Regions from separate parts of the Faecalibacterium sp. IP-1-18 genome, predicted to be linked through region 2. Evidence: riboswitches for the same ligand, from Rfam matches in the RefSeq annotation. Region 2 holds a riboswitch; the other holds the start of a gene.
What was found. Region 2 has a riboswitch for FMN ahead of MTP43_RS06180 (ECF transporter S component). Riboswitches for the same ligand answer to the same signal wherever they lie in the genome.
Positions count from the first base shown of each region.

Region 1 (15,924 bases), 430 kb from region 2:
ATCACCGGACGCATCGCCCAAAAACTATATCCACAGGCCGACATTACGGTTGCTGGCTTTGAAACCACCGACCGCCGAGATTTTTACGACCTTGCCGTAGGTAATGTCCCTTTCGGTCAGTACAAAGTCAACGACAAGGCGTACAACAAACTGGGTTTTTCTATCCACAACTACTTTTTCGCCAAGACTATCGACCAGATCCGACCGGGCGGCGTGATTGCTTTCGTGACCAGCCGTTTCACGATGGACAGCAAAGACAGCAGTGCCCGCAAGTACATGGCGGAACGTGCTGATTTGCTGGGAGCCATCCGCTTACCCAACAACGCTTTTAAGGCAAATGCAAGCACCGAGGTTGTTTCGGATATCCTCTTTTTGCAGAAGCGTGACCGCCCTGCAGACATCGAACCTGCATGGGTGCAGCTGGGGCAGACCGAAGATGGCTTCAATATCAATCAGTATTTTGTAGACCATCCGGAAATGGTGCTGGGAAATTTGGAACTAGAAAGCACCCAGTACGGCCATGACCTGACCGTTGCACCAATCGAAGATGCAAACCTTGCAGACCAGCTTACCGAAGCGGTGCAGCACATCGAGGGCCAGTACACTGCGGTGGAGATTGCCGCTCCGGACGTTGCCGATGCGGAAGTGCAGCGCAAAACTCTGCCCGCAGACCCTACCGTGAAGAATTTCAGCTATACTGTGGTGGATGGTGAAATCTACTACCGCGAGAACTCCATCATGACACAGATTGAACTGTCCGACAACGCCAAAGGCCGTGTGGCTGGCATGGTGGAACTGCGGCAGATCGTCAACGAGTTGATCGACCAGCAGTTGAATGACTTCCCGGACGAGGATATCAAGGCATCGCAGGCAAAGCTGAATTATGCCTACGATGCGTTTACTGCAAAATACGGTCTGATCAACGACAAGAAAAATGCCCGCCTGTTCGATGATGACAGCTCCTATTATCTGCTCTGCTCGCTGGAGAATCTGGACGAGAATAAAAATCTCAAATCTAAGGCAGATATGTTCACCAAGCGGACGATTCGCCCAGAACGTATTGTCACCAGCGTGGATACCCCCAGCGAAGCACTGGCAGTGTCCATCGGGGAGCATGGCAAAGTAGACCTGCCTTATATGGCAGAACTGCTGGGCACTCCCGGTAACTATGAGCGCATCACCACCGAATTGTCCGGCGTGATTTTCAAAGACCCTGCTGCGGATGCTGACGACCCGGAAGCCGGCTGGCAAACAGCGGACGAATACCTTTCGGGTAATGTGCGCGATAAACTACGGATGGCACAACTTGCTGCAGAAAGCCGCTCGGAGTTCAAGGGCAATGTGGACGCACTGACTAAGGCGCAGCCCAAAGATTTGGAAGCTTCTGAAATTGATGTGCGTTTGGGTGCCACTTGGCTTGACCTCTCTATTGTGCAGCAGTTCATGATGGAAACTTTTCAGCCGCCCTATCGTATCCGCTACAACAATGCCATCACCGTTCGCTACTCCCCTTACACTTCCGAATGGCGAATCAGCAATAAATCTGCTACTGGCTTTGGTGACATTATGGCCACCGAAACCTACGGTACCCGCAGGGCCAATGCTTACAAGATTTTGGAGGATACCTTGAATTTGCGTGACAGCCGCGTTTATGATATCATCGAGGAGAATGGGAAAGAAAAGCGTGTGCTGAATCAAAACGAAACCACCCTCGCCCAGCAGAAACAGCAGGCCATCAAGGACGCATTTGCTGGCTGGGTCTGGAAAGATCCACAGCGACGCGCCCTACTGGTAAAAAAGTACAACGAGCTTTTTAACAGCACCCGCCCCCGTGAGTATGACGGTAGTCACATTCATTTTGTGGGCATGAACCCGGAGATCAATTTGCGAGAGCATCAGCGCAATGCGGTTGCCCATGTGCTGTATGGGTACAACACCCTTTTGGCGCACGAAGTCGGTGCTGGCAAGAGTTTTGAGATGGCGGCTTCCGCTATGGAACTGAAACGTCTTGGCTTGTGTCAGAAAAGTCTTTTTGTCGTGCCAAACCATTTGACGGAACAATGGGCCAGCGAGTTTTTACGTCTGTACCCCCATGCGAAGCTGCTGGTTACCAGCAAGAAAGATTTTGAACCCGGTAATCGAAAAAAATTCTGTGCGAGAATTGCGACCGGTGATTATGATGCAGTTATCATCGGACACAGCCAGTTTGAAAAGATACCCTTGTCCGCAGAACGACAGGAGCGTCTGATTCAGGAACAGATGGATGAAATTGAGGAGGCCATCGAAGAAGCGAAAGCACAGGTTGGCGAGCATTTCACAGTAAAGCAGCTGGAAAAGTTGCGCAAGTCTCTGAAACAGAAACTGGAAAAGCTGCAAGGCGCAGACCGTAAAGATGATGTGGTTACGTTTGAACAATTGGGCGTAGACAGGTTGTTTGTGGATGAGAGCCAAGCGTTTAAGAACCTCTACTTGTACACGAAAATGCGTAATGTCGCAGGTTTGAGTACGAGCGAGGCGCAAAAATCCAGCGATATGTTCGGCAAGTGCCGCTATCTGGATGAAATCACCGGAGGCCGTGGCGTGATTTTTGCAACAGGTACGCCCCTGAGCAACAGCATGACCGAGATGTATACCCTGATGCGTTATCTTCAGTACAACACCTTACAGCAGAAAGGGCTGACCCATTTTGATGCGTGGGCTTCTACTTTTGGTGAAACTACTACTGCCATCGAACTTGCCCCCGAAGGCACCGGATACCGTGCACGCACTCGTTTTGCGAAGTTCTTCAACTTGCCTGAACTGATGGCGATGTTCAAAGAAGCAGCAGATATCAAGACCAGCGACCAGCTTCATCTCCCGGTGCCTGATGCAAAATTTGAGACGGTGGTGGTCAAACCTTCGGAAATCCAACAGGATATGGTGCAGGCGTTGAGCGAACGTGCAGCCGAAGTCCACAGCGGTTCTGTTGACCCCTCTGTGGATAATATGTTGAAAATCACGTCGGATGGCCGCAAAATCGGTCTTGACCAGCGGTTGATGAATTCCGCTCTGCCCGATGACCCCAACAGCAAGTTAAATGCCTGCGTCAACAACGTCCTGCGCATCTGGAACGACACCAAGGAGCAGAAGCTGACCCAGTTGATTTTCTGCGATATGTCTACTCCCAAGGGGGACGGTTCGTTCAACGTCTATGATGATATTCGCACCAAGCTGCTCAACGCCGGTGTGCCCGAACAGGAAATCGAGTTCATCCACAACGCAGATACGGAGAACAAGAAAGCAGAACTTTTCTCCAAGGTACGCAGCGGACAGGTGCGTGTGTTGCTGGGCAGCACTGCAAAGATGGGAGCTGGCACCAACGTCCAGACGCTGCTTGTGGCGGTGCATCATCTGGATGTAGGCTGGCGTCCGTCGGATATGACTCAGCGCAATGGCAGAATCATCCGTCAAGGCAATCAAAACAAACAAGTGTACGTCTATAATTACGTCACTGAATCGACATTTGACGCCTACTTGTACCAGACCTTAGAGAATAAGCAGAAGTTCATTTCTCAGATTATGACGAGCAAATCTCCCATGCGCTCCTGCGATGATATTGATGAACAGGCTCTGTCTTACGCAGAAATCAAGGCTCTGTGTGCAGGCGACCCTCGCATCCGGGAAAAGATGGACTTGGACGTGCAGGTAGCAAAATTGAAGGTGCTGCGCGGAGACTTCCAGAATCAGAAATATCGTCTGGAGGATAAGCTGCTCAAAACTTTCCCGGAGGAGATCCAGAAACAGAAAACCCGCATTGCTGCTTTGCAGCAGGATTCACAGATTGCAGCAGCACACCCGCAGGACAAAGAAAACTTCTGCGGAATGACCATCAAGGGCATGGTGTACGATGACAAAAAGGCTGTGGGCGAACGGCTGCTGCTGGCTCGGCAGGAGATGCCCAATGCCGATATGATGCTGCTGGGCACCTACCGTGGCTTTGAACTGAACATCCGGTTCGACAGCTTCAAGAATGAGCATCAAGCCGTTCTCCGGGCAGAGTTGAGCTATCCGGTATCGCTGGGCGATGATGCGCGCGGCAATATCACTCGTCTGGACAATGCCATCGACAACTTTACGGACCGTATTGCAGATGCCGAAAATGCTCTGCAATACCTTGAACAGCAGAAGCAGGCCGCAGAGGTCGAAGTGGCAAAGCCCTTTGCACAGGAGGAAGAACTGGCCGAAAAGTCTGCCCGCCTTGCTGAATTGAACGCCTTGCTGAACATCGACCGTGACCGCAGTTCCTCGCAGGATGCTCCCGAAGAAACCGAGGAAACCGAAACACCTGCAACTCGTCCGTCTGTGCTGGCTGCACTGGGGGAAAAGACCAATCAGTCGGAGCCTGTCAAACCGTTCCGCAGCTATTATGATAAGGATGGTGATGCCCGATGAAAGAAAAGCGGGATGAAACCATCATCCTGCGCTTGAGCAAAACAGAAAAGAACCGTATCTATGAAAAGATGCTCAGCATGGGCATCCGAAGCCTAAGTGCCTATATCCGAAAAATGGCACTGGACGGCTACTGCCTGAACCTTGACTTGCCGCAACTGCGGCGCATGGCATATCTTTTGCAGATGTGCAGCAACAACCTGAACCAATATGCCAAAACCGCTAACGAAAATGGTCGGGTCTACGCTGCCGACATGGAGGACCTGCGGCAGCGTCTGGATGAACTGATTGACATTGGCAAGCAAATTCTTTCCAAGCTGGCAGAGCTATAAAAATTCCCGCAGTTGGAGGACTGCGGGTGTACATATAATGCTTGACATCCTTGCAACGTAGTAGTCGATACCTTTATAATAAGGGCGAACAGAAAGGAAGTGCTTGATATGATGTCTATGCTGAAGAAAATTGTTCTTTTCCCGATTTCTCTCTTTGTGGCGTTTCTAGCTCTGATGGCAAGGTGGCTGCTAACCCTGTCCAGCTATGTAGTTGCTCCGCTGATGCTCTACATCTTCGGCTGCGGCATCTACACTGCTTACCGTCAGACTTGGAATCAGTTCTTTATCCTGCTGGTGGCCGAGTTCATCTGCTTCATCCTCTTTTTCGGTGCAACTGCCATCACCGAGGGCATCGGGCGTTTCAGTGAGTGGCTTGCAGAACTGTGAGGGATGCTATGAGCAAACAGAGGATAGAGGATTGCTATTTTGAACACAACAGCACGATTTTTTCTGAGATGCTGGGTGAGGATGAAGAGTATCTGCGACTGAAAAAAGCCAAAAGAGCAGCTGAGGAAGCCTTGCAGAGCGTTATCAGCAAAGAAGCGTGGAATCAATATCTCGCCTTAGATGAAATCTGCAATGAGTTGGAATGCGCCAGATACAAGGCAATGTATCTGGCGGGTGCTGCCGATTATGAAAAAATATCCAAATGATCTCAATGCCGCCTCCGGGCGGCATTTTTTCTTTGCAATAGGGGGTGATGATGCTGGCAGCAACACGGTTGATTGCGTTGCACAAAAACAAGGGCATGACCGTTGCGGCCTGCCTGAAAAATCGCACGGACTATATTGAAAACCCGGACAAGACCGAGCAGGGACAGTTTGTCAGCAGCTATGCTTGCAGCGCCCTGACAGCAGATGAAGAATTTATGCTTACCAAGCGGCAGTATGATCTCGTAAACGGACGCAGGCAGAAAAGCGATGTGATCGCTTATCAGATACGGCAGTCCTTTCGTCCGGGGGAAATCACTGCAGAGGAAGCTAACAAGGTGGGCTACGAACTTGCCATGCGTTTTACCAAGGGCAAGTATGCGTTTGTTGTTGCCACCCATACGGACCGGCAGCACATCCACAACCATGTGATCTTTAACTCCACGGCACTGGATGGCACCAGAAAGTTCCGGGATTTTTTCTTTTCGGCGTTGGCAGTGCAGCGGTTGAGCGACCTGATTTGCTTGGAACACCAGTTGTCCGTCATTGAGAAGAAGCCCTATCGGGAACGGCAGAAGCGTGTTCTCTATCCTCCCAAGGAAAGCAACAGGGACCGCCTATGCGGAATCATCGACACAATCCTTGCAGAAAAACCGGGAGATTATGAAACGTTTCTGCAAAAGCTAGAGCAGCAGGGCTACGAGGTGAAGCGTGGCAAGTACACGGCGGTGAAGGGCAAGGGACAGAAACGCTTTATTCGGTTCCGAACTCTGGGCACCGGCTATGGCGAGGACGAAATCAAGGCGGTGCTGGAGGGAAAGGCGAAGCACCAGCCGTACCAGAAAAAGCAGGCCAAAGAGCAGCCCTTCCAGTTGCTGGTGGACATTCAGGAGAAAATGGCAGAGGGCAAAAGTGTTGGCTACAAAAAGTGGGCAACCAAATTCAACCTGAAGGAGATGTCCAAGACGCTGCTGTTTTTACAGGAGCAGAAAATTGGCAGTGCCGAGGAACTGCGAGAACGTACAGCGGCGGCAACGGAACGCTATCATGCCATGGGCGATTCCATCAAGGCAGCAGAAGCAAGGCTGACAGAGATTGCCGTGCTGAAAACCCACATCATCAACTATGCCAAGACTCGCCCGGTCCATGATGCCTACCGCAAGTCGGGGTACAGTAAAAAGTTTTTGGAAGCCCATCGGGAGGAAATCACTCTGCACAAGGCGGCGAAAGCTGCCTTTGACGAAGCCGGGCTGCAGAAGCTGCCGAAGGTCAAGGAGTTGGATGCGGAGTTTGCAGAGCTACTGACCAAGAAGAAAGCCGCTTACCCGGACTACCGCAAGGCACGGAACGAGATGCAAGAACTGGTTCGGGCACAGAAAAACGTGGAACGATTTTTTGCGGGAGAAAAGGACACCATCGAAAAAGCGCAGACCCGATAAACGAATACCGCCGAGGACTCTTCCCATTTTGGGGAGATGTCCTCGGCGGCTTTTTTAGTTTATATAGCAGCGGTCCTGTTTTATAAGCCAATCTTCACACAGCCGCTGGGCTTCGTCCTTTGTGCAGCAGGTGCAGTTGAAAAGTTTGCCACGGATGGAACAGTAAGTGTAGTGTACCTTCGGGACTCCATTAGCATCTCGAAAATCAACGCAGCGTTCCTCACCGGGCAGCAGATAGATCGTATCCACGTTCAGCAGCTCCTTTTACCTTCGTTCATGTGCCAAGGGGCACAACATTTGCTATTGTACCATGTACCGTCCCCAAAGACCATTGCTTTTTTGACCAAAGATACGCACAAAAATTTTCCACCTTGAAATTATCCGAATAGCGTTGAATAAACGCAAATGGATTGTGTATAACAAAAATTGCGACAGGTATGCTATTGGTGTGCAACAAACACAATTAGAATGTGAGGTCGCTATGAATACGCTTTTGGGTCAACGAATACGAGAGCAGCGCAAGGAAAAAGGCTGGACGATTGAACAGTTTGCAGAACGGGTCGATTTGTCAGCAAATTATGTTGGAGATTTAGAGCGCGGAGTAAAAATCCCCAAACTGGAAACCTTTATCCGAATCGTAGAGGTGTTGGACGTATCTGCTGATGTGCTAATCCGGGATTCCGTTCCATCCGCATCCCATGTGGCAGATGACGAACTGAGCAGAAAGCTGAGCCAGCTCACACCGGGGCAGAAGAAAGCTGCCATTGACATTCTGAATGCATACACCGACAACATTCCCTATATTACAAAATAACACCTATGTCAGGGAGCGCAGCAAACGTGCTGACGCTCTTTCTTTTTGCCCTCAAATAGTTTATAATCAACACTAGAAGCGTGTATCTAACGCCAATGGCAAGTATTTGAGGTGAATGACATGACAATCCTACCCAATATCGAAGAAGCAATGGAAGATGCCCGGAATGGAAAGTTGAGCCCGTATTGGCAGAATAATCTAAAACGTGAATGCCTGCATGGAGAGCTATCGGCTGAAGAGCGGCTGGCTCTTTCGGAACTGAATTGCATTTTGTCCGAGACTCCACAATGGAGTAGCGAAGAAGAACTGTGCCATGACATGGAGAATATCGGCGGCAGGGTTCGCTTCTGCCGCTTTTGGAATGAGCACTATTCCATGGTGCAGTTGACGGAAGATCGCAACGGAAAATACTCCACAGCCTACGTTCTGGATACAGAAACCACCCCGGATGTGCGTAAGGTAGCGGCATTGCAGGCACAGAAAGAACTTGCGGACCGTATGCAAGCGTGGGGTGTTTCGCTTCTGGATACGTCTGTTCCCGAACAGATGAAGTACGATTTTCTTGCAGAAGCTGCTTCTCACCTCATGCAAGTCCTCAACGACCCGGAGCATATCACCGGGTAAAAAAGCGTCCCGTAGGGATGCGCAGCCTGCATTGGAAAATGCAGATCAAAGGGGCTTGGGGCATTCCCCAACAAGCGTTTTGCAACGCAAAATAAGCAGATGTATATACGTCTGCACTGCTTGCCGGTACAATGTCATCGATGAAACAAAACTAGTTTTATCAAAGACGGTTATATGGTTGTGCCGATTTCCAAAACATAGTAATATTGAAGTACTAACTGGGGCCGAAAGTGGCAAAACTGCTTGCTTGGTTTCCATTCAGGAATTACTAACAGCGTAGACCGTCCGTTCGCTTCGTATACCGTCAGCGTCACAAATTGACACCAATTTATCATTCTTCACGAAGTATGTGCTAAAATCTCTTGACAGCACCTCGCAAAATATGTTATCTTTTGTAAACATTCTTGAAAAGATATGACCTTTTCTGTGGACCGAACATAAACCGATTTTTCTCTGGAGGAAAGACCCATGAAACAGGAGATCATCCGCAAACTGATCGCTGCCGTGGCCATGAGCCTCGTTGTTGGCGTCTCTCTGGCCGCCTGCGGCGGCGGCAGCAGCTCCACCGCCGCTGGTGTAACTAAGACCGGCTCTGCCGAAGGCTTTGGCGGTGCTGTCACCGCCACTCTGACCGTGGATGCCAACGGCACCGTTACCGACTGCAAGCTGGAAGGCGCACAGGAGACCGAGAGCATCGGCGGCGCTGCACTGGAAGAGCTGTCCAAGCAGGTCGTGGCCGCCAACGGCCCCGCCATCGACGGCGTTGCCGGTGCCACGGTGACCACCAAGGCCGTCCGGAAGGCCGTTGCCGCCGCACTGGGTGTGGAGCTGGCCGAAGAAGCCCCCGCCGACTCTGCTGCCGCAGCCCCCGCTGAGCCCGCCGCCATCGTCCCGGTGGAAGGCGGCATCCAGATCGGTCAGGCTTATGCTGCCGCCCACGGCACCAAGTGCTTCACCGAAGCGGTGGCTGTGGTGAAGGATGACGTCATCCTCGCCGCCTACCTCGACGATTTTCAGTTCACCAGCACCGATGCAGGCGTGACCGCCGTGCCCAACTCCGACTCCGACTTTGCCGCAGGCTACGCCGAGGGCAAGGTGCTGATGTCCAAGCGGACCAACGCCGATTATTACAGCAAGATGATGGCTGAAAAGGGCGGCTCCACGGTCGCTCTGGATGCAAACTTCGACGCCATCCAGAACTTTGCCGTCGGCAAGACCATCTCCGAGCTGGAGGATGTAGCCGCCAAGGGTGCCGAGGCTGTGGACGCCGTCTCCGGCGCAACGCTGGTGGATACCGCCGGTTATCTCTCTGCCATCGTGGATGCCGCCAAAAACGCCCAGACCACGCAGGCCGTGGAGTTCAACGGCAGCTCCGAGGACCTGAAGCTGAATGTGGTCTATGGGGCCGCACACGGCACCAAGTGCTTCACCTCCGGCGCTGTCGCCACTGCCGGGGACACCATCGTGCTGAGCTACATTGACGAGTTCCAGTTTGCCGGTTCGGACGCCGGGGTCGTCGGTGTGCCCAACTCCGATTCTGACTTCGGCGCAGGCTACGCCGAGGGCAAGGTGCTGATGTCCAAGCGGGTCAACGCCGATTACTACAGCAAGATGATGGCCGAAAAGGCTGGTTCCACCGTTTCGTTGGATGCCAACTACGACGCCATCCAGAACCACGTGAACGGCATGAGCATTGCCGACGCCGAGGCTCTGAGCAAAGATGAAAAGGCTGTGGACGCCGTTTCCGGTGCCACGCTGGTGGATACTGCCGGCTACGTTGGTGTGCTGGTGGATGCCGCAAAGTAAGACAAGAAAAATAACGTTCCTCTGAACACAGCAGCGCCCGCCGGGAGATCTCCCGGCGGGCGCTGCTTATTTATTATACGCAGTTAGCAAAATCTAACCGTCTGGTGGAAGAAAAGGCAGGCCACCTGTATGCAGTCTGCCTTTTGCCTGATGCGAAAGCCCGCAGACGCGCGGGGCTTACAGCACCAGCGAGGGCGCGGTGTAGACCCGTGCCTTCAGCTCGCTGTTTAGCATATACAGCCCCTTGCTGTCACCGCCGAACAGCTCCATCTTGGTAATGAGGTCGGCGGCGTTCTTCTCCTCCTCGCCCTGTTCCTTGATGAACCAGTCCAGCGTCTGCATGGTGCGGAAGTCCCTGACCTCGTGTGCGGCGGCGTAGATGGCATCGATGCTGGCGGTGACCAGCTTCTCGTGCTCCAGTGCCTTTTTCAGCGGGGTCATGTGATCGACTCGCTCCCACTCCGGCTTTGCGATAGCCTCAAAGGTGACGCCCTCGCCGTTATTCTGCAAATACTGATAAAACAGCATGGCGTGATCCCGTTCCTCCTGCGCCTGTACCCGGTACCAGTTCTCAAAGCCGTCCAGTCCGACGGCGGCGTAGTAGTTGGCAAAGTCCAGATACAGATAGGCGGAGTAGAACTCCTTATTGATCTGCTCGTTGAGCAGCTTAGATACGTTAGCATTCATAATACTTCTCCTCCATAAGATTGTCTTTTTCCTGCTCCCGGCAGGGGGACAGATATACCGTACCCAGAGCGACGCTGGGATGCTCCCTTTTCATCTCCAGGAACACCTGCTCCGCCTTGGGATGCTGCTGCAGCTCCGTTACGGCGGCCAATATCTCCTCTGCGTATTTTGGAATACCGCCAACCCTCTAAATGCAAGAATGAGTCTTATTATTTTGCTTTTATTATACCTATATTTTTTTCTCTGTCAACAACCACAAAGGGCTTGTGCTCCAAAAGCTGCCTCGAAGTACCTTAACAGTTTTAACTGTATCTGTTATATTTCAATATAAACTGTATCAGCAGTAAACACAGTTGCATTGGAGGTTGATTATGCGTCAGATATTGCTTTTCGCGGCACTTGCCGCCGTGCTTGCACTGCTTCTGGTGAGCTGCGGGGGAACCAAGGACAAGCCGGTGCCGACAGAGGAGGACGCTCCCGGCAAGGCGGCGTATCATAAGATCAGCGCCGAGGAAGCCTATGAGATGATGATCTCGCAGGAGATCGTGGTGGTGGATGTCCGCACCCGGGAGGAATACGATGGCGGGCATATTGAAAACGCCGTCCTTGTGCCCAACGAGAGCATCGGGAGCGAAATGCCCGAGACGCTGCCCGATAAGGAGGCGACGCTGCTGATCTACTGCCGCAGCGGCCGCCGCAGCAAGGATGCTGCACAAAAGCTGCTGGCGCTGGGGTATCAGAGCGTCTGCGACTTCGACACGATCCTGATTGTCCAAACTCAATTCAAGGTCATGGTCGATGATGGGCAGCTTGAACCAGACGGACTTCAGCCACTGTCCATTAGGCTGGCGTTCCGGGCAGATCTGCACCTCGTCGATCAAAATTTCCACCAGTCTGCGGCGTTCCGCCTCGGTCATGGTGGCATAAAACTTGTCAAAGCAAATCAGGATCTTATAGATGTTGTCGCCTGTGATTTTGTCGGCTTCAATGGCCTGCTTCTTTGCCCGGGCATCCATCAGTCCATTTTCCACCTCTTCGATTTTATCGTACATCTTATAAAGGCGGTCGTCCGGGTCAAGGCTGTCGATCTCCTCCATAAGCCGGGATTTTGTGGAGTAGTGCTGCCGTAGCTGCTTCTCATAGGCGGCGATCTCCTGCTCAATGGCAGTGGTATCTACCTTCATGTGTAGACCTTGGTCTTTTCTGCTGCCATTTCCAGCACCTCCCATTCGTACCGTCTTGTTCGGAATAGACTTTGCAAGCAAAGTCGTGTGCCAAAGGGCGCTGCTCTCGCCTGTCGGCTCGGTCAAGCGCTTCAAAATGCAACGCATTTTGAGGTCGCCACTGGCGACCCGCGCCCCTTTGGATTCTCCGTTCACATTGTCCTACGGACGATGTGATTTTATTGTTGTAGCGATTCGCTTCATCCCGGTTTCGTCCCGGTTTGCAGAATGCCCTTGCAATCCGAAAGGAGCCGTGCTATAATGCCGCTGTAATTGAATCAGAAATCTTCAGGGCAGGGTGCGATTCCCTACCGGTGGTACAGCCCACGAGCCGTAAGGCATGATTCGGTGAAACTCCGAAGCCGACAGTACAGTCTGGATGAAAGAAGATACCAAGCGCAGAGCCCGCACGGTTCTGCGCTTGTGGAGGCTGCTCTGGGATGCGTTTGCATTCTGGAGCTTTCTTTTTTGCACAAGGGTCCCTTGTGTCTTTTCGGCTTGCCCTGAACGTTTTTGTTCAGGGCTTTTTCTTTTGGAGGCGACACGATGAACGACAAAGAGTATATGCGTCTGGCTTTGCAGCTTGCAAAAAAGGGTTGCGGATGGACGTCTCCCAACCCGATGGTGGGTGCCGTGGTCGTAAAAGAGGGCAGGATCATCGGACAGGGCTGGCACCAGAGATACGGTCAGGCTCATGCGGAGCGCAATGCGCTGGCATCCTGCACCGAAGATCCACAGGGAGCGACCCTGTATGTGACATTGGAGCCGTGCTGCCATTACGGAAAGCAGCCGCCCTGCGTGGATGCGATTCTGGACGCGGGCATTCACCGGGTGGTCGTGGGTTCTGCTGACCCGAATCCGCTGGTGGCTGGAAAAGGAATTGCAATCCTGCGCGCACACGGCATAGATGTGACCGAAAATGTTCTGCAAGAGGAATGCGATGCGCTGAACAAGGTGTTCTTTCACTATATCACCACAAAACGCCCCTTCGTTTCCATGAAATACGCCATGACGATGGACGGAAAAATCGCCACATACACAGGCGCTTCCAAATGGATCACCGGGGAAATTGCCCGGAATCATGTTCAACGGCAGCGACACCGATTCCGCGGCATTATGGTGGGAGTCGGAACCATCCTGGCAGATGACCCGCTGCTGACCTGCCGGATAGAGGGTGGCCGTGATCCCGTCCGGATCATCTGTGATACACATTTGCGGACACCGCTGCAATCACAGGTGGTCATGACCGCCAAACAGGTCCCGACCATTCTTGCGACCTGCTGCGGCGACCCGGAGAAGCAGGCGGCATATCAACAGGCCGGGTGCCGGGTCCTTTGTCTGGAAGCGCATTGCGGTCATGTGAATCTTCTGCAACTGATGGAACAGCTGGGGCAGGAGCAGATCGACAGCATTCTGCTGGAAGGCGGCGGAACCTTGAACTGGTCTGCACTGGAAAGCGGCATCGTGCAGCAGGTACAGGCTTACATTGCCCTGAAGCTGTTCGGAGGAAGGGATGCCAAAGCACCCATTGAGGGTGCAGGTGTCCCGCTTCCGGATGCTGCATTCCGCCTGAAGAACAGCCGATTGGAACAGCTTGGCAAAGATTTCCTGATCGAAAGTGAGGTGGAGTACCCGTGTTTACCGGAATCGTGGAAGAAGTCGGAACAATAAAATCCATCAATCGGGGACAGCATTCCGCCGTACTGACTGTTCGTGCAAAAACGGTTCTGGAAGGAACCAGGATCGGCGACAGCATCGCCGTCAACGGCATCTGTCTGACCGTCAGGCAGCTCTTCCCGGATAGCTTTGCTGCGGATGTCATGCACGAGACCTTGAACCGCTCTGCACTTGCACAGCTCACCGTTGGAAGTGCTGTCAATCTGGAACGTGCCATGCCGGCCAACGGACGTTTTGGCGGACACATCGTAGCAGGCCATGTGGATGGCGTCGGACGCATTGCTAATATCCGAAAAGACGATACGGCTATCTGGTACACCATTCATGCAGATTCTGCGATCCTTCGCTATGTCGTTGAAAAAGGCTCTATCACAATAGACGGTATCAGCCTGACCGTGGCTGCGGTGGAACCTACGGGCTTTTCCGTGTCCACGATACCGCACACCGTCCGTCAGACGAACCTGAACCAACGGCACAAAGGGGATTTTGTCAATCTGGAAACCGATGTTGTTGGAAAATATATCGAGAGGCTGCTTCCATCAGAAACACCAAAGCAAAACACGCTCACAAAAGAAATGCTGCTGCGCTGCGGCTTTTAAGGAGAGTTTACGATGAACTTCAATACCATTCCCGAAGCTTTGCAAGACCTGAAGCAAGGAAAAATCATTCTGGTAACGGATGACCCCGACCGTGAAAACGAGGGGGACTTCATCTGTGCTGCCGAATTTGCCACCACCGAAAACGTCAACTTTATGGCGACCCACGGCAAAGGTCTGATCTGTATGCCGATGTCCGAGGCTTTCGTCCAGAAGCTGCAATTTCCGCAGATGGTGCAGCATAACACCGACAACCATGAAACGGCATTTACGGTGTCCATCGACCACGTTTCTACTTCTACGGGCATTTCTGCCGCAGAGCGTTCCATTACGGCGATGGCTTGTGTGGACGATCACGCAAAAGCAGAAGATTTCCGCAGACCGGGCCATATGTTCCCCCTTCTGGCAAAAAAGAACGGTGTACTGGAGCGCAACGGTCACACGGAAGCAACCGTTGACCTGTGCCGTCTGGCAGGGCTGAAAGAATGCGGCCTGTGCTGCGAGATCATGCGGGAGGATGGCACGATGATGCGCACCGCTGAACTGGCAAAGTTGGCAGAGCGTTTCCAGATCAAATTCATCACCATCCGTGATTTACAGGAGTACCGCAAGTGTCACGATAAACTGGTCGATCAGGTGACGGCGGTGAATCTGCCCACCAAATATGGCACCTTCAGAGCTTATGGTTTTGTGAGCCGCCTGAACGGAGAGCATCACATTGCACTGGTAAAAGGTGACATTGGCGATGGAAAGGATATTCTGTGCCGCGTCCACTCGGAATGCCTGACAGGAGATACATTTGGCTCTTTGCGTTGTGACTGCGGCCAGCAGCTGGCCGCTGCCATGACGCAGATCGAAAAAGAAGGCCGGGGTATCCTGCTCTATATGCGGCAGGAAGGCCGGGGCATCGGTCTGATCAACAAGCTGCGTGCCTATGAACTTCAGGAGCAGGGCATGGATACGCTGGAAGCCAATCTCGCTCTGGGGTTCCATGGAGATGAACGGGAGTATTATCTCGGCGCGCAGATCCTCCGGGAACTTGGCGTAAAAAGCCTGCGCCTGCTTACCAATAACCCGGACAAAGTATATCAGCTCTCCGAGTTTGGGCTGGAGATCTCCGAGCGCGTACCCATTCAGATGACTGCGACCCCGTATGACCTGTTTTACCTGAAAACGAAGCAGGCACGAATGGGACATCTTCTGGAATATTAACAACGAAAGAGGTATTTAAAAATGAAAACATTTGAAGGCAAGCTGGTTTCTCAGAATATCAAGGTCGGTATCGTAGCTGCCCGCTTCAACGAATTTATCACGTCCAAACTTCTGAGCGGAGCAATGGATGGTCTGCTCCGGCACGATGTGCAGGACGCTGATATTCATGTTGCATGGGTTCCGGGTGCTTTTGAGATCCCACTGGTTGCCTCTAAAATGGCAAAAAGCGGAAAGTATGATGCTGTGATCTGCCTTGGTGCCGTGATTCGCGGTTCTACCAGCCATTACGACTATGTGTGCAATGAGGTTTCCAAAGGCATTGCCACGGTCTCGCTGGAAAGCGGGGTTCCCGTCCTCTTTGGTGTTCTGACCACCGAAAACATCGAACAGGCCATCGAGCGGGCAGGCACCAAAGCAGGTAATAAAGGCTATGACT
Region 1 is NZ_CP094472.1:867,727-883,650, reverse strand. It holds gene MTP43_RS04205 (DEAD/DEAH box helicase family protein) at 1-4,431, shown strand, start outside; gene MTP43_RS04200 (plasmid mobilization protein) at 4,428-4,760, shown strand; gene MTP43_RS04195 (hypothetical protein) at 4,869-5,147, shown strand; gene MTP43_RS04190 (hypothetical protein) at 5,156-5,413, shown strand; gene MTP43_RS04185 (relaxase/mobilization nuclease domain-containing protein) at 5,467-6,849, shown strand; gene MTP43_RS04180 (DUF3873 family protein) at 6,904-7,098, opposite strand; gene MTP43_RS04175 (helix-turn-helix domain-containing protein) at 7,331-7,663, shown strand; gene MTP43_RS04170 (hypothetical protein) at 7,775-8,287, shown strand; gene MTP43_RS04165 (FMN-binding protein) at 8,756-10,093, shown strand; gene MTP43_RS04160 (ferritin) at 10,271-10,780, opposite strand; gene MTP43_RS04155 (hypothetical protein) at 10,770-10,931, opposite strand; gene MTP43_RS14490 (rhodanese-like domain-containing protein) at 11,152-11,910, shown strand; FMN riboswitch at 12,284-12,398, shown strand; gene ribD (bifunctional diaminohydroxyphosphoribosylaminopyrimidine deaminase/5-amino-6-(5-phosphoribosylamino)uracil reductase RibD) at 12,550-13,674, shown strand; gene MTP43_RS04135 (riboflavin synthase) at 13,638-14,279, shown strand; gene MTP43_RS04130 (bifunctional 3,4-dihydroxy-2-butanone-4-phosphate synthase/GTP cyclohydrolase II) at 14,292-15,488, shown strand; gene ribH (6,7-dimethyl-8-ribityllumazine synthase) at 15,510-15,924, shown strand, end outside.
Region 1: another riboswitch for FMN. It lies ahead of ribD (bifunctional diaminohydroxyphosphoribosylaminopyrimidine deaminase/5-amino-6-(5-phosphoribosylamino)uracil reductase RibD); the one in region 2 lies ahead of MTP43_RS06180 (ECF transporter S component).

Region 2 (15,924 bases):
AGGACCCTACCTACATCCAACAGGCAGACTATGTGTTCATGGAGTCCACCTACGGTGACCGCAACCACGCCCCACGGCCGGACTATGTGGCAGAACTGGCAAAAATTTTGCAGCGCACCTTTGACCGGGGCGGCAACGTGGTGGTGCCCAGCTTTGCGGTGGGCCGCACGCAGGAGATGCTGTATTTTTTGCGGGAGATCAAGGAAAAAGGCCTTGTCAAAGGACACGGCAACTTCCCGGTCTACATCGACAGCCCGCTGGCCACCGAGGCTACCCGCATCTTCCGGGATACAGACCCCGACTGCTTTGACGCCCAGACCCGTGCGCTGCTGGAAAAGGGCATCGACCCCATCAACGTGCCGGGGCTGCGCATCAGCGTGACCAGCGATGACTCCCGCATGATCAACACCGACCGCACGCCCAAGGTCATCCTGTCCGCCAGCGGCATGTGCGAAGCCGGACGCATCCGCCACCACCTCAAGCACAACCTGTGGCGGCCGGAATGTACCATTCTGTTCGTGGGCTTTCAGGCCGTGGGCACCTTGGGGCGCACCCTCATCGAGGGAGTGGACTCGGTTAAGCTGTTCGGTGAGCCCATCGAGGTAAAGGCCGAGATCTGTCAGCTGACCGGCATGTCCGGCCACGCGGACAAGGACGGTCTGCTGCGCTGGGTGAACGCCTTTACGGAAAAGCCCCGGCGGGTGTTCGTGATCCACGGCGAGGACGAGGTGGAGAACCGCTTTGTGGACACCCTGACCGAGCAGGGCTTTACCGCCTGTGCACCCTACAATGGTGCGCAGTGGGCCATCGGTGCCGAGGGTGCAGTCTGCCTGCAGGAGGGCACAAAGGTCCGTGTGGAGCAGAGGACAGGCGAGGGTGCAAACCGCGCCGCTACCGTGTTCCAGCGGCTGCTCAGCGCCGGCAAGCGCCTGCTGCGGGTCATTGAGCACAACGAGGGTGGCGCCAACAAGGATCTGGCCAAATTTGCTGATCAGATCAACGCTCTGTGCGACAAATGGGACAGGTAATGTTGCGGCCTTTTGCGGCAGAGCAGCCCGGGAAAAACGCAGCTGCGTCAAAAGCTTCCGGGCACACTGCACCGCTGAAAAAAGAGGAGAGATTTTTGTAAAAAACCGTTGACAAGCGCCCCTCCGGCTGGTATAATAACCCATGTTGTCAGGCATGAGGATAAACATCTGGGGGTTTAGCTCAGCTGGGAGAGCGCTTGCATGGCATGCAAGAGGTCACCGGTTCGATCCCGGTAATCTCCACCAGAAAGAAAAGCACTGCACAGGAATGTGCGGTGCTTTTTTGTTGTGTCTGCCCAGCTATGCAGCTGCTAAATTCATGCTGGACATTTGCGGAAAGTTATGGTATAATTCTTTCTGCAATTGCGGGTATAGTACATCGGCTAGTATATCAGCCTTCCAAGCTGAGGAGGTGGGTTCGATTCCCATTACCCGCTCCAAAAGACCTGAACCTTGAACGGTTCGGGTCTTTTCTTTTTGTCCTGCACTGGGCAGTCATCTTGCAAACCGGAGGCGGAAATGCTACAATAGAGCCATAAAAACGCTGAAAGGGGAACGCTACAATGGAATTCCGCGATAAACCGATGGAGAACCTCATGCGCCTGCAGGAGAAGGATATCTGCAAAAATGTTAACGCCCTGCTGCTGGAGGGCGAGCAGATCGTGGGCGCATACAAGACGGTGCGTGATCAGGTGGTGTTCACCAGCCACCGCATCATCATGGTGGATATGCAGGGGGTCACGGGCACGCGGCAGCAGCTTTTTGTGCTGCCTTACCGCAAGGTGCTGCACTATGGCATCCAGACGGCGGGTTTTGGCGATCCGCTGCAGGCGTCCCAGTTGACAGTCTGCTTTGCGGACGGCCACGAGGCCAAGTTTGGCTTTATTGGGCAGAAGGACCTGTTTCAGGTGGCAAACGCTATCAGCGCCCGCATCCTGTAAGAAAAATTATGAACCGAAGCCGCTGCACAAGGGTTTGTGCGGCGGCTTTTTTACGCATTTTTGCGGCTGGTTGTATACAAAACGCATGAAAATTTGAAACAAAACGCAAAACAATGTGCCAAAATAGGCGAAAAACTGAGAAACGCAAAACTTTGTGCCACAAGATAAAAACATGATTGACATTTTGTTTCGTCTCGCGTACAATTCGGGGCACAAGGCAGTCCCGCTGCTGCGGGACAAAAAAGCACGAATACAGGTATATTGTCGCATTGCGGCAAAAAGAATGGGAGGACCTTACCATGTCAACCAAATTTTCCCGTAAAACGTTCCTGAAGGGCAGCGTTGCCGGTCTGGGCATGATGGCGCTCAACGTGTGCACCGCCGGGGCAGCCTCTGCTGCCGAGCCCGCAGCCGCCGCAGCGGAGGATACCAACTCCCTGAACCTCGTCCCTAAAAAGGCGACCTCGGTCAAGGTGACCAGCCGCGGCAGCGTGAGCGGCGGCTGGCAGGGCGAGCCGGTGTTCCCCAACTGGAAGGGTCTGGACGATACGCTGGCCATGAACCACATGTACACCTTTGTGGGCTACGCAGGGCAGGGAACGCTGTGCGTGGAGCCCGAGTCGGGCGTGACCGGCTTTAACCTGTTCGTCAATAACCGCCAGATCAACACCGCTGCCATGGCGGCAGGCGGCGTGTGGAACGTGGACATTTCCGGCCAGACCATCAACGGCCGCAACACCATTCAAGTGGGCGGCATCCGTCCCCGCGGCAAACAGGTGACTGTGCGGGTGGGCTACCCCACCGTGCAGGAGGGCAGCCTGCAGGACGTGGGCATCGACCGCGATGCACTGGAGCTGTTGGAGCAGATCGTTCAGGCCGACGTGAACAACGGCTTCCCCAGCGCACAGATGGCCATTGTGAAAAACGGCAAACTGGTGTACCAGAACGCATGGGGCAAGGTGAACTCCTATAATCCGGACGGCACCCCCAAGACCGACAGCCCGGCTGTGACCAACGATACCCTGTACGATCTGGCCTCCAACACCAAGATGTACACTGCAAACTACGCATTACAGTACCTCGTCACGCAGGGCAAGGCCAATTTGGACAGCCGTCTGGTAGACCTGCTGGGCAGCGCCTTTGTGGAGGACACCATCGACATTACCTACAACGGCTACGAGAACCCGGGCCTGAAGGTCAACAAGCAGTGGAAAGCAGAACTGACCCTGCGCGATATCCTGCGCCATCAGGCAGGCTTCCCTGCAGACCCCCAGTACCACAACGATTCCTTTGACCAGTGCGCTCAAAAGACCGTTCCCGGTGCCACCAACGTGCTCTTCTCCGGCTGGGACGGCAGCGCTGCAACCCGCGCTGCTACCCTTAAGTCCATCTTCAAGACTCCGCTGATGTATAAACCCGGCACCAAGACCGTTTACTCCGACGTGGACTATATGCTGCTGGCCTTCGCCATTGAAGCAATCACCGGCAAGGGACTGGACGCCTTCCTGAAGGAGACCTTCTGGGACCCCATGGGTCTGACCCACACCACCTACAACCCCTTGCTGAACGGCTTTGCCGCCAACGATTGCGCCGCTACCGAGCTGAACGGCAACACCCGTGATGGTGCCATCTCCTTTACCGGCGTGCGCACCGCCACCATTCAGGGCCAGGTGCACGACGAGAAGTGCTACTACGCGATGGGCGGTATTTCCGGCCATGCAGGCCTGTTCTCCAACGCTACCGAGTTGGCAAAACTGGCCTCTGTCATGCTCACCGGCGGCTACGGCGAGAACCGCTACTTCTCCCGCAACGTGATGGACGCCTTTACCGCACCCAAGAAGGAGGACGCTGCCAACTGGGGTCTGGGCTGGTGGCGTGAGGGCGACAACCAGCGCTGCTGGTATTTCGGTACGCAGGCACCCTCCAATACCATTGGCCATCAGGGCTGGACCGGTACGTTGACCATGATCGACCCCGTGGAGAACCTGGTGGTGGTGTACCTGACCAACAAGATCAACTCCCCGGTCACCGATAAGGCCGCGAACCCCAATAATTTCAATGGTAACTGGTATACGGCTTCTACGCTGGGTTTTGTGGCACAGCTGCTGTATCAGGGCCTGCAGAACCACGGCACCGACCCCAACAACGCTTACAGCGCCCTGCTGGAGGATATGGCTGAAAGCAAGTTTGCGCTGGTGGCCGAGGGCGGCAGCGTGCCTGCCACCCACCCGCTGGTGCGCTCCGGTTATGCCGTGCTGGAGGCTATGGCTGCCCACGCCAATGCTACCCACTCTTATCTGGACCGCAACTATTTCAACGATGCCCTCACCCTGCTGGATGACACCCGCGATGCAGAGGAACTGGCAAAGCTGAAAAAGATGCTCAATAAGTTCTGAGTGCAGTTCTTTACAAATAACTGAATAAATAGCAAAGGGACTGCCGCACCAAATGAGGTACGGCAGTCCCTTTAATTTTAGCGGGTTGGACCCTTTCAGGTGTGCGCCGTTTTGCGCACCAGCTGCCGGTGCATCAGCGCCATCAGCACCAGAAATACCAGCAGATAGAAGGGGAACAGCGCCGGGGTGATGTTGTTGGCAAGCACGCCGAACAGCGGCGGCATGGCAAGATTGCCCACATAGGCGCTGCTCATCTGGATGCCGATGACGGCCTGAGAATTCTGTACGCCGAAGTGCGCCGGGGTGGAGTGAATGACGCTGGGGTAGATGGGCGCACATCCCAGCCCTACCAGCACAAGCCCGGCCAGCGCAAAGACCTGCGCCCCGGGCAGCAGCAGGGCAGCAATGCCCACGCCCAGCACCGCAAACCCCAGACGAATCATCTGATCGTCGCTCAGCTTTAAGGTCAAAAAGCCGCAGACGCCCCGCCCCACCGTGATGCCGATATAGAACAGACTGGCAAAGCTGGCAGCCGTCTGGGCGGGCACCTGCCGCACAAGGGTCAGGTAGCTGCTTGCCCAGAGCCCGGCGGTGGTCTCCAGCGCGCAGTAGCAGAAAAAGCAGAGCATCACTTCCTTTGCGCCCGGCAGCGCGAACACCTGCGGCAGGGTCAGCGCCTTGGGCACGGTGCCGTCCGGGGCGGCATCGGGGCGTTTGTGCCACAGGGGCAGGCTGCAAAAAAGCACGGCAGTAAGCGCGATCTGGAACAGGGCGATGTACCGGTAGCCGCTGTTCCAGCCCAGTCCGCCGGAAAGTGCTGTGCCCATCACCACGGGGCCGATGGTGGTGCCCACGCCCCACATACAGTGCAGCCAGCTCATGTGGCGGCTTTCGTAATGCAGGGCAACGTAGTTGTTCAGGGCGGCATCCACGCTGCCCGCGCCCAAGCCGTAGGGGACAGCCCACAGACAGAGCATCCAGAACCGGCCGGAGACCGAAAAACCGAACAGCGCCGCAGCGGTCATGCCCACGCTGAGGGCGGTCACCCTGCCCGTGCCCAGCGCCCGGGTGAGCCGGTCGCTGTTCAGGCTGGAAACGATGGTGCCCAGCGAGATGATCATGGACAGGATACCCGCGTAGGAGAAGGGGACGCCCAGCTGGGGGTACATGGTGGGCCATGCAGACCCCAGCAGAGAATCCGGCAGGCCAAGGCTGATAAAGGCCAGGTAAATAATTGGCAGCAAAAGCTGTGTCATAGGAAGGAGCCCTCCAAAAAAGTTCAGTTGTTCTTTTCCAGATACACGGTGGTGGAGGGGAAGGCGAAGTCCACGCCGTTTTTCTGCATCACGTCCATCAGATCGAGATTTAAGTCGTTCTGCATCTGCAAAAAGCGGGTCATGTCGGCGGTGCGCAGGTAGGCGGACACCAGCAGGTCGATGCTGGAAGCGCCGAAGCCGTTCAGCTTAACCAGCACCGAGTCCTCGTAGGTGTAGGGGCTGGCCTTGAGCATGGCAGTCAGGTCGGTCATCAGCTGTTCCAGCTGAGGACGGGAGGTATCGTAGGTGACCCCGAGGGTGAAGCGGTACAGCCGCTTGTTGCGCAAAGTACCGTTGTTGATGGTGGCAGAGCTGACTGTGCTGTTGGTCAGGATGTACACCGAGTTATCCAACGCGCGGACTTTGGTGGAGCGGAAGTTGATGTCCACCACCTCGCCGGAAACGTCGCCCACGGTGATCCAGTCGCCGATGGAAAAGGGGCGGTCCAGCAGGATGACCAGCCCGCTGAACAGGTTTTTGGCGCTGTCCTGCGCAGCCAGAGAGATGGTCAGACCGACAAGACCCGCACTGGCTACGATGCTGCCCACCGGCAGGCCGCTCTCCTGTGCCATGGTCATAACGCCCAGAACCACGATGAGAACTTTGTACACCTTGTTCAGCAGGGTGGTTAGGGTGCGGTTAGTGCGCACCTCCTCGCCGCAGCTCGCCAGCAAAAGGTCGGTGAGATCGGCGGCGGCGTACAGCCCCTGACACACAAAAAAGGTGGCGGCCAGCTCAAAGACTGTGAGCAGAAATTTATTTACGCCGGCAATTGCCCACGGCAGGCTGGCCGCTGCGGCATAGATGAACGCTGCAAGGGTGAGCCGCTGCAGCGGTACGGCAAAGCTGCGCAGCAGAATGGGCGTACCGGCCAGCCGCCAGTTGCGGCGCAGCAGGGCAGGGAACACCCTGCGGGACAAAAGCTGCCGCGCCAGCCAGCCAAGCGCCAGCAGCAGCGCCGCGCACACCACGCGGGCGGCAAAGGCTGCCCAGCCTTCCAGCAGCAGCGAGCCAAGCTCGAAGCCAAGGTTACGGATCGAGAAAATCATGGAAAACCTCCTGTGTTTTTTCACAACGCATATTATGATAGCATACTCTGCTGCCCGGGGCAAGGAAAGAAAGGTGAAAACGCACTTTGACAAAAAATGTGCAAACTTTTTGGAAAGGGGGCTTGACAGCGCCGCAGTACCGCGCTATACTCTTGGTCAGAAAGTTCGTTTCAGGGCGGGGTGCAATTCCCCACTGGCGGTAAAGTCCGCGACCACCCGCAAGGGTGCTGACCCGGTGCAACTCCGGGACCAACGGTATAGTCCGGATGCAAGAAACGGCAGGCAAATTGCGTCTGTGCGCCCTGTTGCAGTTTTTGGTTGCAGCAGGGCGCTTTTTGGTTTGTCTTTCCGGTTCGATCCAGCGCGAAAAGGGCTTTCCGAACAAATTTGAACGGGGAGTACACCCCGGGGAGGACAACTACCATGAAAAAGAATACCACCCACAATCTGACCGTTGCCGCCATGCTCAGCGCGGTCGCCTTTATCCTGATGTTCATCGAGTTCCCGCTGCCGATGCTCATCCCGTCCTTTGTCAAGATGGACTTCTCCGACCTGCCCGCCCTGCTGGGTGCTTTTGCACTGGGTCCGGTGTACGGCGTGGTCATCAGCTTTATGAAGAACCTGCTGCACATCATCATCAAGGGCACCTCCACCGCCTGCGTGGGTGAGCTGTGCAACTTTATGCTGGGCGCGGTGTTCTCCGCTGTGGCGGGCTTTGTCTACAAGCGCCACAAGAGCCGCAAGACCGCCATTCTGGGTGCCATTGCCGGTGCAGCCGTCATGGCCGTGTTCAGCGTGCCCTCCAACTACTTCATCACCTACCCGGCCTATGTACAGTTCTACCACATGCCGCTGGAAGCCATTCTGGGAATGTATCAGGCCATTCTGCCCTCTGCCGACAGCCTGATCAAGTGCCTTGTGATCTTTAACATGCCCTTCACGCTGGTCAAGGGTCTGCTGGACGCCGTACTGTGCCTGCTGATCTATAAGCCCCTGTCTCCCATCCTGCACGGCCGCAAGTAAGCTGCTGAGATAACAGAGAGCCGGAAAGTCTGCGGACTTTCCGGCTCTTTGAATTTATAAGAAACTTTACGCCAACGCGCCTTTATCCAGCCATTTGCCACGCGCCATGCGCAGCAAAAACAGCGCACCGCGGGTGCAAAGCTCGGCGCACATGGCCACCCATACGCCCACCAGCCCAAAGCAGGGAGCCAGCAGAACTGCCAAGGTCAGCCGCACGCCCCACATACTAACAAGGTTCAGGATAAAGCAGCCGGTGCTGTCGCCTGCGCCCTGCATGGAGCCGCTGGCTACGATGCTTGCCCCGAACATCGGCTCGGCAAAGGCTTCGATACGCAGCACCCGCGCGCCCAGTGCAATGACGGCGGCGTCGGCGGTAAAAATGCCCATCAGCTGCGGGGCAAACACATACAGCCCCACGCCGGTCAGTGCCATGATGCCCATGCCCATGGCGGTGCACAGCCATGCAAAGCGCTTTGCCATGTCCCGGCGGTTCGCGCCCACGGCCTGCCCCACCAGCGCAAGAGCGGCGTCCTGAATGCCGTAGCCCGCCATGTAGCACAGGCTCTCGGCGCTGACCCCCAGACTGTTGGCGGCAATGGCGGTAGTGCCCAGCCCGGACACGATGCGCACCAGCAGCACCTGTGCCGAGGACAGAGCGGCGCGCTCTGCCGCCAGCGGTGCGCCCACCTTCCACACGTTATGCAGGCAGGCGCGGGTAATGTGCCACGAGCCGGGCTTGCGGATGCACAGCGGACCATCCCTCAGCAGCAGAACGCCCAACGCCAGCGTACCGCCCACAGCGTTGGCAAGCGCTGTGCCCAGCGCTGCGCCCGGCACGCCCCATCCCAGACCCCAGACCGTGAGGTTCTGGCCGAATACCGTCATCTCCCGGGTGGGGTTGATGAGGAAAAAGTTGAAGATGATGTCCAGTACGCAGGTAAAGATGCTGATGAGACCCGGGGTAAGCGCATCACCCGTAGAGCGCAGCATGGCGGCGTAGGTGCCCATAGCCATGATAAAAGGCAGGGAAGCCGACCAGATGGCAAAATACGCCGAAGCATTTGCCCGCAGTGCCGCATCTGCGCCCAGCCACCCGGGCAGAAACCGGCTGATGCCCACGCCAAAGGCCGCTGCCGCAAGACCCACCGCCAGATTGAACAGCATGGACTGCCGCAGAACGCCCCGGGCATCCTGCTGGCGGTCTGCGCCCAGATACTGTGCCACCTGAATGGAAAACGCCATGCACAGCCCGGCCAGCATCCCGTGCAGCAACCATGTACTGGAGCTGACGATGCCAATGGAGGCTGTTGCGGCGGCACCGATATGCCCCACCATGGCGGCGTCGATGTACTCCATGGCGGTAACCACGATCTGCTGCAAAATGGAAGGGATACTCAGCGTCAGCGCCACCTGTGCGGTGTGGCGCAGCGGCACCTGCTCGCCCTGCCGCATCCGGGCAGAGAGCTGCTCAAGTGTAATGGACATGGAACCTCCTGCGTTGTGGGTGAAAATTACAGACTAATACATTATTATAGAGAGCTGCGGGAGAAAAGTCAATCCAAAGTGAATTTTGCCGCCGGGATTGATTTTTGGTCTAGGGCGTGATACACTCACAACGTACTATACAGAAAGAAAGAGGAATGTTATCTTATGATCCAAATGCTGACCTCTGTCATCGGGCAGCGGGGCGTGGATGCCATGGCATTTTTGCTGGCATTTGCCCTGACCGCCCTGACAGATTCCATTTTCCGCGATAAACTGCCCCACGATCACGGCCGCGCCTTTGCGGTGAACGGCGAGCTTTCCAAGGGCAAGGCGCGAGGCTCCGGATTGATCTTTGTGCTGTGCATCGCACTGGTGTCGCTGGCGTTTTTGCCCTTCAACACAGAGTATGTGGTGTACAATGTGCTGCTGATCGCCTCCATGCTCTCCGGTTATCTGGACGATGCCGCCGAAACCGCCTGGAATGAGTACAAAAAAGGCATCATCGATTTTGTCATCGCGGTGCTGGCGGGCGTCACCTACCTGAACTTCAATGGCTGCGGCGTACACTTTTTGCAGTGGAGCTTCACCCTGCCGTATGCAGTGTACCTGCTGCTCATCGTCATCCTGATCTGGGCAAGCATCAACGTGGTCAACTGCACCGATGGTGTGGACGGCCTTTCCGCCAGTCTGGCAGTGGTTACCATTGGCACCTACCTGCTGGCTTATAAGACCGAACTGGGTGCGTATGCTACGGCTGGTGTGGTGTTCATCGGTGCGCTGCTGGCCTACCTGTGGTTGAATGCCAAGCCCTCCAGCCTGCTGATGGGCGATGCCGGCAGCCGCGCCATGGGCTTTTTCATCGCCATGCTGTCGCTCAAGTGCGGCCACCCCTTCGCCTTCCTGCTGGCGGCTATCGTGTTCATCGCAGATGGCAGTTTGGGCATTCTGAAGATCAGCCTGAAGCGTTTTCTGCACATCTGGATCTTGAAAAACACCCTGACCCCTCTCCACGACCATGTGCGCAAGCGCAAGGGCTGGAGTGATGAGCAGGTGGTAGCCCGCTGGCTGATCCTGCAGTGTGTGGCCTCGGCCCTGCTGCTGCTCCTTGTGCGGGGCTGATACCCGTTACAATTCCGCCCGTAAAAATGCAAGCCCGGAAAGTCTGCGGACTTTCCGGGCTTGCTCTGTCTTAAAATGATCTTCTCAGCATTCTACTCCGGCTTTTTTGCACGCCGCCTGCACCACATGGCCTACCAGCACCGAGGTGGTCACGGTGCCTACGCCGCCGGGCACAGGGGTGATGGCGTCCACCACCGGCTCTGCGGCGTCAAACTGCACGTCACCGCACAGCTTGCCCTCCTCGTTTACATGGATGCCTACGTCCACGACCGTCTGGCCTGCCCGCAGGCAGTCCGCGCCCACAGCCGCCATTTTGCCCATGGCCACCACCACGATGTCGGCCTGCCGGCACACTTCCGGCAGATTCCGGGTGCGGGAGTTGCACAGGGTGACGGTGGCGTTTTCCCGGTCCAGCATCATGGCAGCGGGCTTGCCCACCACAAGGCTGCGCCCCACCACCACGGCACGCTTGCCGGAAAGGGGGACGTTGTAATACTTCAAAATTTCCATGCAGGCCTGCGCGGTGCAGGGAGCATAGCCCAGATCGGTGTTGGTGAACACCCCGGCCAGCGAACCGTCCGTAATGCCGTCGATGTCCTTTTCCGGGCGCAGGGCGGCGCGGACGGTGCGGTCATCGAACTGCTTGGGCAGGGGACGGAACAAAAGACAGCCGTGGATGCTGTCGTCTGTGTTCACCTCGTCCAGTACCCGGAGCAGCTGCTCCTGCGTGGCATCGGCAGGCAGCACGAACTGCCGGACGGCGACGCCCACCTTGCCGCAGCGGGTCATTACGCCCCGCTCGTAGGAGAGGTCATCCTCCCGCTCACCCACCCGCACCACGGCCAGCGTGGGGGTGATGCCCTTGGCTTTCAACTGCTCGCAGAGCAAAGCGTTGCGCTCGTTCATGGCGGCCACCACCGGCGCGCCCTTTAAAATCGTTGCCATATACTTTCCCTCATTTGTGATATTATTTATTGCGGAGTTTCCCGCTGACGGCGGTGAAGGTTTCGTCTGCCCGGGGCACAAACTCTGCCAGCAATGCGTCTGCCCGGGCGTCCAGCGCGGCTGCGCGGCTGCGGTCTGCCATCAGCTTGGTGTTAATAAACACATTCAGGCTTGCGGCCTGCAAGGCGGCCTTGCACAGCACGGCGGCGCAGCCTGCGTCCGATACTGCCAGCACGCTGCCTTTGGCGGCGTACTGCCCCGCCAGCGCGATGCCCTCGGCGCACTTTTCCATAATTTGCAGCGGCACGGCGCTTGCACCGTCCAGTGCGGCTTCCAGCACAGAAGCCTTGTGCGCGGCCTGCTCCGGGGTGTCCTTGGGCAGGCCGTAGGCCGCAGCCAGCGGCGTAAAGGCGTCAGCATCGGCCTGCACCAGCGCTTCCAGCTCCAGCCGAAGGGCTTCAGCCCGGGCGTTCAGTGCCTGAATGTCCGCTTCCACGACGGCATACTTTTTTTTGCCGGTGGTCAGGCAGCCCACCATGTTGCCCAGTGCCACACCGGCAGCGCCCACCAGCGCGGCCGTGCCGCCGCCGCCCGGCGTGGGCGCTTTGCTGGCAAGCTGTGCCAGAAACTGCGCGCAGCTTAAATCGTTCATTTCCATGTGTAGATACCCCTCTCTGTTACAAAGGCGTCCAGCCGCTGGTCGTGGGCGTCCACGGCGGCGCGGGGGACGCGCTGAACCTCCAATGCAATGCCGATCTTCACCGCCCGGGTGCAGTAGGGCAGGTAGCGGTCGTAGTAGCCCTTGCCCATGCCTACCCGGTAGCAGCCTGCGTCAAAGGCGGTGCAGGGCACCAGCACCAGATCCAGCTGCTCCGGCTGCAAAAGGGCAGAGCGTTCCAGCACAGGCGTGCGGATACCGTACTGTCCCATCGCCCAGCCGTCCGCGCCCGGCACGGCTGCGGTAAGGGAAAAGCCCTCGCCGCACACCGGGTAGGCCACCGTCTTGCCCTGCCGTGCGGCCTCGGCAGCCACGGCGGCAAGGTCGGCTTCGCCCCCAAAGGCTGCGTAGAGCAAAAGGGTATGGGCAGTGCGGTAGGCGTCCAGTTCCAGCACCCGGCGGCAAAGGACTGCATTGGCGGCAGCACGCTGCGGTGCATCCAGCGCTTTGCGGGCGGCACGGCCGGCGGTACGCTGCGCCTGTTTTTCCTCGGCAATGGTCATACAAAACACCTCGCTTCACCTGTGGGGGAAGAAACTTGAAAAATATACAAAATCGACAGCGCATTTTTATACAAACATAATAAACACTTCAGACAAAAAAAGCAAGCCTTTTGGCGAAAAGAGGATTGAAGCCGCCGCCGCTTTCTGCTATGATTATCTTACAGCAGCAAGCGCCGCGCGGGCGCTGCGCTGAGAGAACCTGCAACATTTTGTGGAGAGGGGCAAGTAAAATGTACAAGGATATGATGGACACCATCGGCATGGTCAACGCAGCCGACCCGGAACTGGGTGCAGCCATGGAGCGGGAACTGACCCGTCAGCGCGAGAACATTGAGCTGATCGCCAGCGAGAACATCGTTTCGCCCGCCGTGATGGCAGCCATGGGCAGCGTGCTGACCAACAAGTACGCCGAGGGTCTGCCCGGCAAGCGCTACTACGGCGGCTGCGTCTATGTGGACGAGGTGGAGAATATTGCCATCCAGCGCGCCTGCCAGCTGTTCGGGGCAAAGTACGCCAACGTCCAGCCCCATTCCGGCGCACAGGCCAACCTTGCCGTGTATTTTGCCCTGCTGGAGTTGGGCGATACTGTTATGGGTATGGACCTTTCGCAGGGCGGTCACCTGACCCATGGTTCTCCGGTGAATATGTCCGGTAAAAACTACCACTTCATCTCCTACGGCGTCGGCGCAGACGGAGTGATCGACTACGCCGAGCTGGAAAAGCAGGTGCGCAAGGTGCGCCCCAAGATGCTGGTGGCGGGCGCTTCTGCCTACCCCCGCGCCATCGACTTTGAAAAGCTGGCCGAGATCGCCCACGGCTACGGTGCATATCTGATGGTGGATATGGCGCACATTGCCGGTCTGGTGGCGGGCGGTCAGCACCAGAGCCCCGTGCCCTATGCCGACGTGGTGACCACCACCACCCACAAGACCCTGCGCGGGCCCCGCGGCGGCCTGATTTTGACCAACAACCCCATCATTGCCAAGCGCATCAACTCGGCAGTGTTCCCCGGCACGCAGGGCGGCCCGCTGGAGCACGTGATTGCAGCCAAGGCCGTCTGCTTTGGCGAGGCACTGAAGCCGGAGTTCAAGGAATATGCCCGCAAGATCGTAGAAAATGCACAGGCACTGGCTGCGGCTTTGCAGCAGCGCGGCGTCAAGCTGGTATCCGGCGGCACCGACAACCACCTGATGCTCATTGACCTGCGGGACGAGGAGTGCACCGGCAAGGACTTGGAGCAGCGTCTGGACAGCGTGCACATTACCGCCAACAAGAACACCGTCCCCGGCGAGACCCGCAGCCCCTTTGTGACTTCCGGCGTGCGTCTGGGCACCCCGGCTGTCACCACCCGTGGCATGGGTGCAGCCGAGATGCAGGTGATCGCGGACTGCATTGCAGACTGCATCTGGCACTATGAGGAAAAGAAGGACGAGATCAGCGAGCGCGTCCTGCGCCTGACCCGGGAGTTCCCGCTGTACCAGTAAAAGCAACGTGTAAATAACAAGGCATCCGCAGCCGTTCTGCTAAGCATACAGGGCTGCGGATGCCTTTTGTTACAAAAAAAGGAGAAAGACGATGGAAAGCTTAGGCCTTTTGCATCTGTATTACGGCGACGGCAAGGGCAAGACCACAGCCGCCATGGGGCTTGCCCTGCGGGCACTGGGCAGCGGAAAACGTGTGGTCATCGTGCAGTTTTTAAAGGGCGGGCAGAGCGGCGAGATCCCGCTGCTGGAGCAGCTGGGCGCCACCGTTTACCGGGGCAAGGCCGGGCAGAAATTCGTCTTTCAGATGAACGAAGCCGAAAAGGCCGCTACCCGCGCTTTACAGAACAAAAATCTTGCGGCGGCGCTGGCGCAGCCCTGTGATATGCTGGTGCTGGACGAAGCCGGCAGCGCGTGGGAGCTGGACATGGTGGATAAAACCCTGTTGCAGCAGGCGGTGCTGCACCGCCCCGCCGGGCAGGAGTGCGTCCTGACCGCCCACGCAGCCCCCGCATGGATGCTGGAAGCGGCGGATTACCTCACAGAGATGTGTTGCCGCCGCCACCCCTACCAGAAGGGCATCGCCGCACGGAAGGGCGTGGAGTATTAAGGGCATAATCCTTAAAGTATCAGACAAAAAAGCATCTGCAACGGTCGCTTCTGAGCTTCAGAAAGCTGGTGATTTGGTTGCAGATGCTTTTTCTTTAGTAGGTATGCCCTTCGGTTAGCGGGCTCGCCCTCTCCGTCAGTTCGCTCCGCTCACTGCCACCTCTCCCAAAGGGAGAGGCCTTGGCAAAAAGATGAAGTCTGCGTGGACTGCCAAAGGCTCTCCCTTTGGGAGAGCTGGCAAAGCCGACAGGCTTTGACTGAGAGGGCGAGGATGCTAACCCCAGAACCCTGCCAGCACCGTTTTCAGCGCGGCGGTGCCGGGCAGATATTGGATGTGCCGCCAGTGCGGCGGGAACAGGCGGGCGGTGTCGGGCTGCGCAAAGCGGTCGTCCAAAAGCAGCACCACGCCCTTGTCCTGCGGGGTGCGCACCACCCGCCCGGCGGCTTGCAGCACCTTGTTCATGCCCGGGTAGCGGTAGGCGTAGTCGAAACCGCAGCCGGACTGCTCCTCGTAATAGCGGCGCAGCATCTCCTGCCGGGGGTTCACCTGCGGCAGACCCACCCCTACGATGGCGCACCCGATGAGCCGGTCGCCCACAAGGTCTACCCCCTCGCCGAAGATGCCACCCATCACGGCAAAGCCCAGCAGCGTCTGGGCAGGGCGGGGCACGAACTGCGCCAGAAACTCCGCGCGCCCGGCATCGTCCAAACTGCGCTGCTGCACAAGGGTGGAAATGTCCGGCCAGCGGGCGGCAAAGGCTTCGTGCACCTGCTGCAAATAGGCGTAGCTGGGGAAAAACGCCAGATAGTTGCCGGTTTTGCCCTTTGCCAGCGCCGCCAGCGCATCGGCTACGGCGGGCACACTGGCTTCCCGCTGGCGGTAGCGGGTGGAGATGCCCGGCAGGCAGAACAGCCCCAGATTTTCCGGCGGGAAAGGGCTTGGAAGCGCCACCGCCCGGGCATTGGCGCAGCCCAGTACGTTGCGGTAGAAAGCGGGCGGGGTCAATGTGGCACTGAACAGCGCCGCGCTGCGCCCTGCTGCCAGACTGGCATCCACAAAGGGCGCGGGGTCTAAGCAGAGCAGATGCAGCTCCAGCTCACTGCCCCGGGCGGTGAGCTGGGTGACAAAATGGCTGTCGTACCGGTCAGCCGCGCGGGCGATGTCCTGCAAGGCAAAGTAGAGTTCCAGCAGCTGCGCGTGGGCGGGGTCGTCAGGGTTCTGTTCCAGCCAGTCCTGCAAGGGAGTATGCACCGCCCGCAGAGCGGCGGACAAGGCGGCGGGCAGCTGCTGCAAAAACACGGTGCCATCCC
Region 2 is NZ_CP094472.1:1,294,506-1,310,429, forward strand. It holds gene MTP43_RS06145 (MBL fold metallo-hydrolase RNA specificity domain-containing protein) at 1-1,028, shown strand, start outside; tRNA gene MTP43_RS06150 (tRNA-Ala) at 1,199-1,274, shown strand; tRNA gene MTP43_RS06155 (tRNA-Gly) at 1,394-1,468, shown strand; gene MTP43_RS06160 (PH domain-containing protein) at 1,592-1,969, shown strand; gene pbp4b (penicillin binding protein PBP4B) at 2,269-4,365, shown strand; gene MTP43_RS06170 (MFS transporter) at 4,461-5,621, opposite strand; gene MTP43_RS06175 (mechanosensitive ion channel family protein) at 5,645-6,730, opposite strand; FMN riboswitch at 6,893-7,012, shown strand; gene MTP43_RS06180 (ECF transporter S component) at 7,154-7,753, shown strand; gene MTP43_RS06185 (MATE family efflux transporter) at 7,820-9,238, opposite strand; gene MTP43_RS06190 (phospho-N-acetylmuramoyl-pentapeptide-transferase) at 9,404-10,357, shown strand; gene MTP43_RS06195 (bifunctional 5,10-methylenetetrahydrofolate dehydrogenase/5,10-methenyltetrahydrofolate cyclohydrolase) at 10,442-11,302, opposite strand; gene MTP43_RS06200 (cyclodeaminase/cyclohydrolase family protein) at 11,325-11,960, opposite strand; gene MTP43_RS06205 (5-formyltetrahydrofolate cyclo-ligase) at 11,951-12,523, opposite strand; gene glyA (serine hydroxymethyltransferase) at 12,754-14,007, shown strand; gene MTP43_RS06215 (cob(I)yrinic acid a,c-diamide adenosyltransferase) at 14,099-14,614, shown strand; gene MTP43_RS06220 (ATP-dependent DNA helicase) at 14,888-15,924, opposite strand, start outside.